Regions from separate parts of the Gordonia sp. 11cp genome, predicted to be linked through region 2. Evidence: predicted binding sites of a transcription regulator. Region 2 holds the regulator's gene; the other holds the start of a gene.

Region 1 (7,232 bases), 920 kb from region 2:
GCGGTGCGGCGGTGGCGCCGGTCGAGTGCGCGTTGGGCGGCGCGCGACCGGGTCGCCCGCTCGGACTCGATGCGGGTCCGGCGTGACCGTCGGGAGTCGCGGTCGTCGTCGGCACGCGACGGGGCCTCGTGCAGGATGGTCATGCTCAGCCCTTCTTCTCGACTCGTTCGATCGCGCGGACACGAACCGGCGCCGAGCGCGGGTTGGTGGCCAGTTCGTTCTCGTCCGGCCGTTCGGCGCCGCGGGTGACGAGACGGAATTCTGGTGCGGTACCGGGTAATTCGACCGGCAGCCCGGGAGGCGACGTCGATGACGTGCGCGTGGCGAACTCGCGCTTGACGATCCGGTCCTCCAGCGACTGATAACTCATCACGGTGACCCGACCGCCGACCACGAGCGAGTCCAGGGCCGCGGGCAATGCCTCACGCAGGACGTCCAATTCGTGGTTGACCTCGATGCGCAGCGCCTGGAAGGTCCGCTTCGCCGGATGTCCACCGGTCCGCCTGGTGGCGGCTGGGATCGCGTCGTAGAGCAATTCGACGAGACGCGCACTGGTCGTGAACGGCTCCTTGTCACGCTCCCGCAGCACCGCCGATGCGATCCGCCCGGCGAAGCGCTCCTCCCCGTAATCGGAGAGGACACGGGCCAATTCGCCGTGTGAGTACGTGTTGAGCACGTCGGCGGCGGTGAGCGGATCGTCGGCGTTCATCCGCATGTCCAGCGGCGCGTCCACCGCATAGGCGAATCCGCGCCCGGCCTGGTCCAGCTGCATCGAGGACACGCCGAGATCGAACAGCGCGGCGTCGAGAGCCGATTGTCCCGCCGCGTCCATCACTTCGCGGATCTCGTGAAACGTCGCCTGGTGCAGCGAGATCCGGTCGGCGTACGGGCTCAGTCGCTCACGAGCGATCTCGAGCGCCGAGGCGTCCCGGTCGATGCCGACCACCCGGGCGTTCGGGAACGACTCGAGAACGAGCTGACTGTGTCCGCCGGCGCCGAGGGTGGCGTCGAGGAAGATCCGCGGATCGTCGGAATCCAGGGCCGGGGCAAGCAGTTCGACGATGCGAGCACCCATCACCGGTACGTGCCCGAACTCGCCGGACCGGCGCGGTTCGTCACCTGCATCGACCATGATGAAGACCCCCCATCGGCATGTATGCGGTATCGGCGGTGGGCGGTTGCTTCGGGTCGGCGAGAGCAGGCGGTCGGATGGAGCGGGGTCCCGACCCGATCACGCACCTGGCGTTGGGGAAGTACGCCAGGGTCGCCACCGGGCCGGGGCCTCGTGCCACCCGAAGCCTCTGGGCACCGAACTCGCCCATCGGTTGCTGTCTCTTCGGTCTGTGTCTCTTCGGTCTGTCTCTTGTCGGTAACCGGCGCAGGTGTCCGGCTACAGCACCGCGTTCAGTGCCGCGGAGTTTGCGGCCGAGAAGTTCTCCTCGTGCCGGGTCTGATATTCGTTCCACGCGGCCGAATCCCAGATCTCGAGGTGATCGAAGCTGCCGAACACCACGCACTCCTTCGACAGTCCCGCGTACACGCGATGGTCGGCGGACAGGCTGATCCTGCCCTGACCGTCCGGTCGCTGCTCTTCCGAACCGGCGAAGAACGTTCGCTGAAACGCACGCAGATCGGGGTCGTTTCGTGACGCCTCGACGATCCGTGCCGCTATCGCATCGAACTCCTCGGTCCGGTACACCGACAAGCTGTGATCTTGGCCTTTGGTGACCACTACCCCTCCTGCCAGTGCATCGCGGAACTTGGCGGGCAACGTGAGCCGCCCTTTGTCGTCCAATTTGGGCGTGTAGGTACCGACGAATCGCACGGACACGTCGACACCTCCTGCCCACCGGGATCTGCGCTTCCTGCGCTGTGGTGGACCGCTTCACCCAGTGATGCCACAGTACCCCACTTTCCACCACTTTCCACCCCCGCCACCCCCCGATTCCCCCACGCTCAACAAATTCGCAGTTCAGAGCAGTGAAACGCGGCGAGTGAAGCACGTGTCGCGGCGCGTCGCCGACGGAATTCGGCACTCGCACCCGTGACAAGAGGGGTCTGGCGATACCAGAGAGGTCAGAATGACCGGGACAAATGCGAAGGTGGGGCATAGTGGGGCGCTCGTGTGGGGAGAAGTGGGGAACGCCGGTGGGGCGTCGTGGGGACCGTCGACCGTGCGCCCGAATCCGTCGACTGTGCGTCCGAATCCGTCGACTGTGTGCGTCCGGATCCGTCGACTGTGCGTCCGATCCCGCCGACCGTGCGCCACATGGTCCGTCCGGTGCCCAGGCGGTGAACGGAAGCATGAAAGAGCCGCGTACCCGTGGGGTACGCGGCTCTTGTCGTATGCGGTTGTCGCGGTGGCGACGCGGTTGTCGCCGGGGTCGGTCAGCCGATCGACGAACGCGGAGTCGAGATCAGCGGATCACTCCTGCTCGAACCTGCGATTGAATCGCTCTTCCATGCGTTCCGACAGCTTGCGCTTGCCGCCGCCGGACGACCCGGGTTGCTTCTTCCCGGCCCGGGGCGCCGATGAACCGGACTCGGCGGTGCCGCTGTCCCCCCACAGAGCGAAGAGGCCGGCCCCGAACATCACCAGGAAGCCCAGCAGGCTCACTATCGGGAACCCGCCGATGGTGATGTCGACGATGAGTCCGCCGACCAGCATCACCAGGCCGACGACGAAGACCGCTGCCGCCTGCAGGCGACGACGACCGCTCGACCTCCCCAGACGTCGACGCTTGACACTGGACGCAAACTTGGGGTCTTCCGCGTACAGCGCGCTCTCGATTTGTTCGAGCATGCGTTGCTCGTGCTCCGAAAGTGGCACCGACCCTCCTTCTACTGATCCGTGACGCCGACGAAGGTCACCCGCGACCGGAAAGGCGTCTGCGCCTATATCGTCCCATGATACGAGGTGAAATCGACCACGACCACCATTACTCGCCGTTGCGGATGACCGGCCGGTGCGATAAACGACCAAGTGTGGCCGGATTCACGCCGTCGCCCCGATCTGAAGGGCCTCGGAACCGAGTTTTCCTTGCTCGTAGGCGATGACCATCGTCTCGACCTGTCGGAGGAAATCGAGTACGAGCAGTCGCATCCCCGCCACACTGTCGGGATCGACCGTGCGGATGATCCCGGACTCGATCTTCATCCGAACCGGCGAGAGCGAGGCGAACCGGGCAGCGATCGGCGCCAGCTCTGGTGCGACCACGCCGATGCGGGTCCAGGCGTTCGACGTCTTGCGCCGGATGGTCCCCACCGGCTCATGGACGGCGAGGGCCGCCCCCGATGCGCGGAGGGCCACCAGATAGAGCTGACGGAAACGTTCGGCGCCGTCTTCGACGCCGTCAGCGTTGTCGAGGAGCAGGTGCGCACGCTCGAGGAGGTCGCGGGCGCGGCCGACCATCACCGGATCGACGGGAACCGCGTGGGTGAGAGCTGTGGCGCTGCGATGCCTGGCCATGGCGTTCTCCTCCTCGTGCGTGATGTTTGTGTCCGGCGGCAGACGCTTCCCTCGTCCACCGCCGGACCGTGTCGTGGATGTGCGCGAACAGCTTGCGGAGGCACATTCATCGAACATCCGTTCGACAAGTTCAATATAGCTAGCCCGGCGTCGGTGTTCAAGACATCTGTGACCCGAAACCGCCGCCGCGAAGTACAACGCCACCACCTGCGACCCGATTCCTGCCGAGTGTGCATCATCGATAGGACAATTCCCGGAAGTGGCCCGCCATGCGATGCCCGGGAGAGGACGGCGCCGCCGCCCCCGCGCCGGCGACCGGCGTACGCGGGTCGACGACGCCCCACAGGATGACGACGCAGAGAACGGGAGTCCGTTGACGATCCGTCTGGTGAGCCTGACCGGCCAGGACGCCCGGGCCTGGCTCGAGCCCGCACTGGAGATCTACGTGACCGCGATGAACTATCCGCGCGGAACCGAGATCCACCGCGCCGGGTTGTGGCGCGAGCACATGGCCCGGCCCGGATGGCGTGCGGTGGGCGCGGTCGAGACCGTGAGCCCGTACGAGGCGCGGACCATGCCGGCCGCGCGACGTCGGGTCGGTCCGCCGGTCGGCATCGGACCCGACGACCTGCTCGTCGGGATCGCCTACGGCTACACCGGCGCGACGGGCCAGTGGTGGAATCAGCAGCTGCGGCTCGGCCTCCGCCAGACGGGCCGGCCGCCCGAGACGGTCGAAGCGATCGCCCGCGACTACTTCGAACTCACCGAGCTACACGTGCATCCGACCGCCCAGGGACGAGGGATCGGACAATGGCTGCTCGCCCGGCTCCTCGCCGACCGCCCCGAGCGCCACGTCCTGCTCTCGACACCGGAGATCCCCGCCGAGGACAACCGCGCATGGTCGCTGTACCGGCGGATGGGATTCACCGACGTCCTGCGTCACTTCACCTTCACCGGTGACCCACGTCCGTTCGCCTTCCTCGGACGCCCGCTCCCGCTGGAGCTGCAACCGCCGGCCGCGGCCCGACGCACCGGAACCGGGAGCTAGCGATGCACGGCACGCGGCGCGACGCCGTCGTCATCGGCGGGGGCCACAACGGCCTGATCGCCGCGGCCTATCTGGCGCAGGCCGGGCGGGAGGTGGAGGTCCTCGAGCGGGACGAGATCCCCGGCGGCGCCGTCTCGACCGTCGAACGGTTCCCCGGACACCGGGTCGACCGCGGGTCGTCGTCGCACCTGATGATCCGGCACTCCCCCGTCCTCGACGACCTCGACCTGGCCGCGCACGGCCTGCGATACGTCGACTGCGATCCGTGGGCATTCGTCCCGGCGACCGAGACGGCCCCGCCGATCATCTTCCGGAGTGACCTCGACGCAACCTGCGCGTCGATCGAGAATGCCTGTGGCGCAGCCGATGCCGCTGCCTACCGGAGGTTCGTCGCGACGTGGACGCCACGTGCGCGGGCGGTCATGGACGCGTTCTACCAACCCGCGACGCTGGGCAGATTCGGCCGCGCCTTCGGCGGCCTCGGCGGCACCGCCACCACGGCGCGCACCGGGGTCTTCGGCCGGCGGGGCGGCCGGGTGCTCAACCTCACCGCCGAACTGATGGCCTCGGGCGATTCCCTGCTCGACGAGTACTTCGACTCCGAGCAGCTCAAGGCCGGACTCGCGTGGTTCGGCGCCCAGTCGGGTCCGCCCATGAGCGCGCCGGGCACCGCACCGATGATCGGCTTCGCCGCACTCATGCACCGGATTCCGCCCGGTCGCGCGATCGGGGGCAGCGGTGCCCTCACCGATGCGCTCGTCCATCGGATCGGCGCGGACGGCGGCGTGGTCTCGTGCGGCGACCCCGCGATCTCCGTCGCCCGTTGCGGTGACCACTGGCGAGTGGTCACCCGCAGCGGCGAATCCCGCTGCACCGGGACCGTCATCAGCGCCTGCCACGTGCTGACCACGCTGGATCTGCTCGCCGCCGGCGGTTACGACGCCGGCATCATCGATCGGTGGCGACGCTCCATCGTCGTGGGCAGCGGAATCGGGATGGCCGTGCGGCTCGGGACGACGAGCCTGCCCGACTACCGGGATCTGCCCGGCGACCTGCCCGAGCACGGCGTCCATTCCGCTCTCGGACTGCTGGTCACCGACCGCGCCCACCTCACCAGGGCCCACGCCGCGGCGTCGGTGGGCGAGCTCCCGCCGCGTCCGGCCGTGGTCGCGATGAGCTATTCGGCGATCGACCCGACGCTCGCACCGCCGGGCCGCTCCGTCATCAATCTCTGGGCACAGTGGCATCCGTACCGGCTGGCCGAGGGCGACTGGCCCGCCGCGGCCGACCGCGCCGCGAAGGCGGTCTGCGACGAGGTCGACCGCCACGCACCCGGTTTCGCCGAGTCGATCGCGCACCGGTACATCCAGACGCCGAGAGACCTCGCCGACGAACTGGGTCTGATCGGCGGCAACATCATGCACGTCGAGATGTCCATCGACCAGATGTTCATGTGGCGCCCGACCCCCGACCTCTCGGGCCACCGCGTCCCCGGTGCCGACGGCCTGTTCCTCGCCGGTGCGTCGACTCACCCCGGTGGAGGTGTCACCGGCGCCAGCGGGTACATCGCCGCCCACGCGGTCCTGCGACGCCGGCGACGGGGGTTCGGCCGTCGGTCCTGAGTCTCCGACCATCGAATCCGAAAAGCGTCCCGGATAAGCGCCCTACGCGAGACCGCCGACAGCGATATGACACCGCTGCGCTTGTGCGGGGCGTATCGCCGGGGCGGTTTCCGGGCCGGAGGCCCGACGCGGCGCGGCGCGATCGGTGACCCGCGCTCCGGGCGGGGTCTGGCACGATGAGCACCGTGCGTTCGTCGAATCCCGTACCGGGTGCGCCCGGGTCCCGCCGTGCCCGGCGACTGCTGCCGTCCGCGGTGGCCGTCGCCCTCGTCGCCCTGTCCCCCCTGATGGCCGGTTGTCTCGAGCGGTCGACGACGGTCGGCGACCGCTACTCGGGGAGCGTGGTCGTGGCGACCACCCCGGACAATCCACGCGGGACACCGCAGTTCGATCTGCCCGAGTCGATGGTCGGGCAGGTCTCGGTGACCGACTACCGGCAGGCGCCCGAGCGACCCGACGACCCGTCGTCGACCCCCGGCGCCGGACCCGAGGACACGGCCGAACCGGAATCCCCCTCCTCCTCCGAGACCGCCGGGAACGACGACGCCGGCGCGGAGGGGAACCCCGACGAGGACGATCCCGCCACCCGAGTGGGCGCGCGGGCAACGTTCAGCGATCTCACCGCGGGACAGTTCGCCCAGCTCGGCGACATCGTGGCCGATGCCTACGGCGACACCTCGCTGACGATGGACCTCACCGCCAAACGCAGCGGCGAGGTGGTGCGTTTCCGCGGTGACACCGACCTGACCGAGCTCGTGCCGAACCGCGACTATGTTCAGCTGACCGTCACCTTCGGCGGGCCGGTGACCGCGACGAACGGCGAGCAGGTCGGCGAATCGACCGTGACCTGGACACCCGCACCGGGCGAGCCGTCGGACTTCAGCGCCGACGCCACCTATCCGGATCCGGCGACCGCCGCGGTCAGCAGTTGGTCGTGGTTCGTCGCGCTGTTGTGCGTCGTGGTCGTCCTGGTGATCGTCCGGATCGCCTACACCAAGCGCTACCGCGGACCACGCCCCGGACGTCCGGTCCCGACGACGACAGCTCCGTCGACGATCTCGGGCGAGGGACTCGCCGCTGCCGCCGATCCCGC
Region 2 (7,232 bases):
ATCGCCGCCGGCGTCGACGTCGAGACTCACCGTCTGTGCGGTGATGATCTGCTCGGTCATGGGATGTCCTTCGGTGAACGGGGTGGAACAGGGCGGGGGTATCGGGCGGGCGGTCCGGGTTACGGGATGTGGCGTCAGGTCATGCGGGCGGCTCCCGACAGTTCGGTCACCCGGACGCCAGGGAGGTCGAGGTGGTCGGGAGTCGGAGCCTGTGTTCCCGCCAGTGAGGCAGCCGCGGCGCCATACGCCACCGCCGACCGGAGGGACTCGGCGGGCGAGGCCCCGGTGCTCTGTGCGATGAGGAAACCGGCGAGCGAGGAGTCGCCCGCGCCGACGGTGCTGCGCGGGACGATCGGTGGAGGCGTCGCCGACCAGACGCCTGACGCGGTGACCAGGACGGCGCCGGCGGACCCGAGCGTTGCCAGGACGTTGCCGCCGATCTGCTCCGCGATCGTGGTCGCGGCCTCCACCACGGGGCCGAGATCGTTGCGGGAGAGAGCGTCTCGGAGTATCGCCGGGTCGGCGCCGGTCAGCTCGGCGAGCTCGTCCTCGTTGGGTTTGATCAGGTCGACGCGACCGGCGACGACGGCACGGAGCGGAGCGCCGGAGGTGTCCACCGCCACCCGGCATCCGGCGAGGACGAGGTCGTCGGCGATCGAGCGGTACCAGTCATCGGGAACGCCGGGCGGCAGCGAGCCGCAGAGGGTGACCCAGTGCGCGGAGTCGGCGTGAGCGCGGACGAGTCCGACGAGTGCTTCGCGATCCTGCGTCGTCAGGGCGACGCCCGGCGCGTTGATCTTGGTGGTCGTCCCGTCCGACTCGGCGATGGTGATGTTGGAGCGGACCTCGCCGTCGACTGGCACCGCGTCGTAGGGGAGTCCGAGGTCGTCGAGTGCGGTGCGCAGCGGATCGCCCGACCGGGCGGGGAGCAGGGCACGGGTGGACAGACCGGCGGCCGCGACGACGCGGGACACGTTGACACCTTTGCCGCCGGGTTCGGTGCGGACCACGCCGGCACGCTGCACCTCGCCGCGGGCGAGCGGTGCGCCGAGTTCGAGGGTGCGGTCGAGGCTCGGGTTCGCGGTGACCGTCACGATCATGCGATCACCACCTCGACGCCGCGCGCGGACAGGGCCGCCGAGAAGGCCGGGTCGATCCCGGAGTCGGTGATGAGGACGTCGACGTCGTCGATCCCGGCGAACGAGGACAGGTCTTCGCGGTCCATCTTCGAGCTGTCGGCGAGCACCACGACGCGTTGCGCGGCCGCCACCATCGCCGCCTTCACCGCCGCCTCGTCGGGGTCGGGGGTCGACAACCCGTGGGACTCGCTCAGACCGTTGGTGCCGAGGAACGCGGTGGTGACGCGCAGCCGGCGGAGTGCGTCCACCGTCTCGACGCCCACGGTGGCCTGGGTGAGACCGCGGACGCGTCCGCCGAGAGCATGGAGGCCGTCGGGATGGGTGCCGGCCAGCAGACCGGCGATGGGCAGGCTGTTGGTGAACAGGGTGAGTCTCCGATCCGGCGCGGTGGCCTCGGCGGCGCGGTAGGTCGTGGTGCCGGCATCGAAGAGCACGGAACCGCCGTCCGGCGGCAGGAAGCGGATCGCCGCGCGGCCGATCGCGGTCTTCTGTTCGATCTGGCTCGACTCGCGCTCGTCGATCCCGAGTTCGCCCAGAGCCCGCATGACCTCGGCGCGGACGGCACCTCCGTGGACACGCTGCAGATGCCCGGCACGCTCCAGAACGGCGAGGTCTCGACGGACGGTCTCGCTGGTGACGTCGAATTTCTCGGCGAGCGCGGCCACGGATGCCCGCCCCGCGACGCGCACCTCGTCGACGATCGCCTGTTGTCTCTCCTCGGCGTACACATCGCTCCGATCTGAAGGTTCCAGCCACCCCGCTTGTTGAGGCGTGTTGGATTGGATGTTGTAGTAATTGTGTTTACGCCTGTTTGTGTTGACAAGTCAAGCACTTTTTGTAACGGTGGTCACATCGATAGTCGAGTGAGAGGCAAGACGATGGCGCAGATCCTGACAGGGACCCCGGTGGTTGGCGGACTGGCGCACGGTCCGGCGCTGTGGCCGGGCGAGCGGCCCGATCACTCGCCGGAGACGCTCGGCGTCGGCGTGGAGATCCCCGAGGAGCGGCGCGCCGACGAGGTGACGCGCTTCGCCTCGGCTGCCGGGGCCGTCGCCGCGCGACTGCGCACGCGCGCCTCCCAGAACACCGGGGTGGCCGCCGAGGTGCTCGCGGCGACCGCGGGGCTGGCCGAGGACCGGGGATGGATCGGTTCCGCCACGGCGCTCATCACCAAGGGCGCCTCCGCCGAAGCCGCGGCCGTCGCGGCCACCGAGCAGTTCGCGGCGGTGTTCACCAAACTCGGCGGGCTGATGGCCGAGCGGGTCACCGATCTCAACGACGTCCGCGACCGCGTGCTCGCCGAACTGCTCGGCCTGCCCGAGCCGGGTGTGCCGACACCGCAGGTGCCGTCGGTGCTGCTCGCCGACGATCTTGCGCCCGCCGACACCGCCGGCCTCGACCCCGCGAGCACGATCGCCCTCGTCACCCGATTGGGCGGCCCCACCAGTCACACCGCGATCATCGCGCGGCAGCTGGGCATCCCGTGCGTCGTCGCGGTCACTGATCTGGCCGAGATCGATTCCGGCACAACCGTTCTCGTCGACGGAACGACCGGCCGTATCGAGGTCGAGCCCGACGCGGACACGGCCCGGGCACGCGTCGAGGAGGACCGGCGACGCGCCGAGGTCGTCGCCGGCTGGACGGGTCCGGGGCGCACCGCCGACGGCGTGGGTGTGTCAGTGCTCGCCAATGTCGCCGACGGATCGTCGGCACGGGCCGCGGCCGGACACCCCGTCGAGGGTGTCGGACTCTTCCGCACCGAACTCGCCTTCCTCGAACGCGCGGACGAACCGTCGGTGGACGAGCAGGCCGGGATCTACCGTGAGGTCCTCGGTGCTTTCGACGGGCGGAAGGTGGTGATCCGCACCCTCGACGCCGGCTCGGACAAACCGCTCCGCTTCGTGACGCATCCCGACGAGTCCAATCCGGCGCTGGGGGTCCGTGGGGATCGAATCGCCCTGGCGCATCCCGAGATCCGCGCACATCAGCTCGACGCGATCGCGCTGGCCGCCGTCGGCTCGAAGGTCGCGCCGTGGGTCATGGCGCCGATGATCGCCTCGCCGGCGGAGGCGCGGGTGTTCGCCGCGGAGGTCCGGGGTCGGGGTCTGGTCGCGGGGGTCATGATCGAGGTGCCCGCGGCGGCGATCCTCGCCGAGGCCGTGCTCGCGGAGGTGGACTTCGTGTCCATCGGTACCAACGATCTGACGCAGTACACGATGGCGGCCGATCGGATGTCGGCCGATCTCGCCGGGCTGACCGACCCGTGGCAACCCGCCGTGCTCAGCCTGATCGCGGGTGTTGCCGCCGCGGGTGTCCGACAGGGAAAGCCGGTCGGGGTCTGCGGTGAGGCGGCCGCCGATCCGAATCTCGCCTGCGTCCTCGTGGGTCTCGGGGTGACCTCGCTGTCCAGTGCGCCCGCCGCGGCCGCGGCGGTGGGGGCCAGGCTCGGTGCGGTGACCACACAGGACTGCCGCGCTGCCGCCGACGCCGCGCTGGCCACATCCGATCCTGCCGCGGCGCGCGAAGCGGCCGCGGCAGTGCTCGACCGTTCGGTCGGCGGAGAGGTCAGATTCGCCGCATCACGGTGACGACCTTGCCGAGGATCACGGCGTCGTTGCCCGGGATGGGATCGAACAGTTCGTTGTGCGGCATCAGCCACACGTTGGCGCCCTGACGCTTGAAGGTCTTCACCGTGGCCTCGCCGTCGATCATCGCCGCGACGATGTCGCCGTTGTCGGCGACGTTCTGCTGCCGGACCACCACCCAGTCGCCGTCACAGATGGCCGCGTCGATCATCGATTCGCCCACGACGCGCAGCAGGAACAGCGAGCCTTCGCCGACCAGCTCGCGAGGAAGCGGGAACACGTCCTCGACCGCCTCCTCGGCCAGGATCGGACCACCGGCCGCGATACGACCGAGGACCGGCACGAAGGTCGGCTCCGGTAGCTGGCCGGTCGAGGGGGTCTCCGGCGACGGCGGCTCGCTCGGGGCGATGTTGACCGCGCGGGGTCGGTTCGCATCTCGCTTGAGCAGGCCCTTGCGTTCCAACGTTCGCAGCTGGTGGGCAACCGACGATGTCGAGGCGAGCCCGACCTCGTCGCCGATCTCGCGGATGCTGGGCGGATAACCGCGCTCGCGAACCGAGCGGCGGATCACCTCCAGGACCCCGAGCTGTCGCGGGGTGAGTGAGGCCTCGGCGGCGGCGACGTCGATCGGGGCCTCGTCGTCGACTCCCCGCGCTCGGCCGCGCCTGTCGCCGGTGTCACTCATGTTCGGTTCCTCTCGTCTTCGGAACGTGCAGGTAGATGGCCCGTGGGATGTCCGGTGGGGATGTTCAGCCGGGTCCGAGCCTAGCGGAGTGCGACCCTCACCTCAAACATTTGTTCGATGTGTCGCGAGACTTTGTCGGTGCGCCGTGCTACAAATTCGAACATCAGTGCATCGAACACCTGATCGAAGTTCGAACACCGACAGCACCACACACCACACCAGAAGATCTCACCCAGAGGATCTCGCACCGAACACTCGGAGGGCACCATGCGCACCGACACTCTCGTCGCTCCCGTCCGTACCGACCGTCCCGACACCGTTCGGGCGCGTACCGATCGCGCCGATCGCGTCCGGACCCGTGCCCCGCTGTCCGACGGTCGCCGCCCGGTCGACAACCGGCCGGCAGGCAACCGTCCGGCGGGCGGGTCACCGCTGACCCCGCGTGTCGGCGCCACGAGCTGCGGCTCGGCGGTGGGGTCCAGGGGCCGGGGCCCTCTCGCGCCGGATGCCGCGGTGTTCCGTCGCCGTCGCCGCACCGCGGTGGCGGTCCTCGCCGGCGTCGGGCTGGCGTTCGTCGTGTGGGTGTTCGGCGTCGTCGGCCAGAACTACTCGGACTCGATGACCCCTGCCGCCGTGAGTGCGGAGGTCGTCCACGTGCGCGCGGGGGACTCCCTGAGCACGATCGCCGGCCGGGTGGCGCCGGAGATGCCGCGCGAGATCGTGATCGACGAGATCGTCGCGATGAACGATCTGCCCACGAGTGCGCTGCAGGTGGGCCAGCCCCTGCTCACCCCCCGGTACCGCTGAGGCCGGGCGGTATCCTCGATGTCACAGGGGCCGGCCGAGAAGCGGCGGGGCGCACGGATTCGGTGCGTTCCAGCGTCCCGCGACCTGCGTGAGGACACGATGCGCTGCCCCTTCTGCAAGAACGACGACACCAAGGTCATCGACTCGCGTGTCGCAGACGAAGGGCAGGCCATCCGACGCCGCCGCTCGTGCGTGGAGTGCGGCCGCCGTTTCTCGACCGTGGAGAGCGCCGTGCTCGCCGTGGTCAAACGCAACGGTGTGACCGAGCCGTTCAGTCGCGAGAAGGTGATGCGCGGTGTCCGACGCGCCTGTCAGGGCCGACACGTCGCCGAGGACGCACTCGCCCAGCTCGCCCAGCAGGTGGAGGACACCGTGCGCGCCAGCGGATCGGCCGAGATCCCCAGCAACGAGGTCGGTCTGGCGATCCTGGGTCCGCTCCGCGATCTCGACGAAGTGGCGTACCTGCGGTTCGCCTCGGTGTACCGGTCGTTCGACTCGGTGGAGGATTTCCAGCGCGAGATCGACGACCTGAAGTCGGCGTCCGGCGGGCGGGCCGACACCGTCTCAGCCGAGCCGGTCCAGAGCTCGTAGGACCCGTTTCTCCGAGACGGGAAACGCGGTACCGAGACGCTGGGCGAACAATCCCACGCGTAGTTCCTCGACAAGCCACTGCGCTTCGTCGTCGACGATCGCCCGTCGGTGTTCCGGCACCTGTTCGAGTCGTTGGGCCCACCGTTCGACGACTCGATCGATGACCGCCACACCGGCCTGGTCGCGCGATGCCGACCCGGGCAGCGCCTCCAGACGTGCCTGCGCACCTTCGAGGTAGCGCGGCAGGTTCTCCAGGTGCCGTCGGGCGGTGGCTGCGACGAATCCGTCGAACACGAGGTGGTCGATCTGCTCGGCGACGTCGTCGGCGGCCAGCGAACCGGCGTGCCGGTCGATCGCCGCCCGGACCGGCGCCATTCGTTCGAGCGCCGCGACGGCGAGCGAGAAGTAGTCCGGTGCGGCCTCGGTGATCCGTGGCCGGATACGCTCCAGGAAGTCCGAAAATGCCTGTGGTGAGCGAAGAGCCGTCAGCTCGGCGTCGTCGACGCCGGCGACGGTGTCCCGGATGGCCCGTCGTGTGCAGTCGGCGAGCAGCGCCTCGGTGTCCGCATACGGGCTCTGGCTCAGGGCGAGTCGGGCCGCCGGGCCCAGGGATCCCGCGATTCGCTTGTGCAGCGGTGGTATCGCCAGATCGAGGAGGGCGACGATGCCGCGACGCAGCAGCCGGTCGCGGGTCTCGGGAGTCGCAGCGTCGACGGCGATGACGCCTCGCGTGCGTCCCTTCTCGTCGGACACCGCGTCGATCGTCGGGTACCTGGTCAGCCGTTGTCCGGCGACGTCGACCGTCTTCTGGTCGGCGAGCGTGCCGATCCCGTCGGCGGTCCAGTTCCGGTACAGCGTGCGTGACACCGTTCTCGGTGCCGCCGGCGTCCGGGTCTGCTGGAGCTCGGACAACGAGTCGGCCCGGGCGATGATCTGTCCGGATCCGTCGGCGACCGCGAAATGCATCCGAAGGTGTGCCGGTACCCGGTCGGTGTCGAAATCGGCTGCGGTGACCGTCATCCCGGTGATCGCGGAGAGTTCGCGAGCGAGCCCCGCGGTCAGCGGTTCCTTGCGCGGGGTGAGCCGGCCGAGGGCCGCCTCGGCGAACCGTTGGGCGGGGGACATGCTCTTGCGCAGCTGTTTCGGCAGGGTCTTGACCAGCGCGGTGGCCAGTTCGGTACGCATCCCGGGGACCGACCAGTCGAAGCCGACCGGGCGGATGTGGGGGAGCAGTGCCTGTGGGATGACGACCGTGACCCCGTCGTCGGGTGCGCCGGGCTCGAACCGGTACCGCAGTTCGAGTCGTGTGTCGCCCTGCTGCCATGCGCCGGGGTAGTCCGTCGGAGCCACCTCGGTGCCACCCGTGACGTCTTCGGGACGCAGGTCGAGCAGATCGGGCTCGGCCCGCCGGGCCTTCTTCCACCA

What was found. Region 2 encodes LexA, which represses DNA repair genes until DNA is damaged. Its sites were predicted from a motif close to CGAACANNTGTTCG; they were not measured.
Region 1: a site for LexA is predicted at 3,580-3,593, ahead of AC3B6C_RS22380 (SAV_6107 family HEPN domain-containing protein). Genes of this name have one in related genera too.

What each region holds. Positions count from the first base shown of each region.
Region 1 is NZ_CM173437.1:5,011,199-5,018,430, forward strand. It holds gene ftsL (cell division protein FtsL) at 1-143, opposite strand, end outside; gene rsmH (16S rRNA (cytosine(1402)-N(4))-methyltransferase RsmH) at 146-1,132, opposite strand; gene mraZ (division/cell wall cluster transcriptional repressor MraZ) at 1,391-1,831, opposite strand; gene AC3B6C_RS22375 (DUF3040 domain-containing protein) at 2,426-2,830, opposite strand; gene AC3B6C_RS22380 (SAV_6107 family HEPN domain-containing protein) at 2,996-3,469, opposite strand; gene AC3B6C_RS22385 (GNAT family N-acetyltransferase) at 3,843-4,517, shown strand; gene AC3B6C_RS22390 (phytoene desaturase family protein) at 4,520-6,139, shown strand; gene AC3B6C_RS22395 (LppM family (lipo)protein) at 6,316-7,232, shown strand, end outside.
Region 2 is NZ_CM173437.1:4,089,326-4,096,557, forward strand. It holds gene AC3B6C_RS18325 (PTS fructose transporter subunit IIABC) at 1-60, opposite strand, end outside; gene pfkB (1-phosphofructokinase) at 135-1,100, opposite strand; gene AC3B6C_RS18335 (DeoR/GlpR family DNA-binding transcription regulator) at 1,097-1,867, opposite strand; gene AC3B6C_RS18340 (phosphoenolpyruvate--protein phosphotransferase) at 2,018-3,727, shown strand; gene lexA (transcriptional repressor LexA) at 3,705-4,409, opposite strand; gene AC3B6C_RS18350 (LysM peptidoglycan-binding domain-containing protein) at 4,677-5,216, shown strand; gene nrdR (transcriptional regulator NrdR) at 5,316-5,807, shown strand; gene hrpA (ATP-dependent RNA helicase HrpA) at 5,781-7,232, opposite strand, start outside.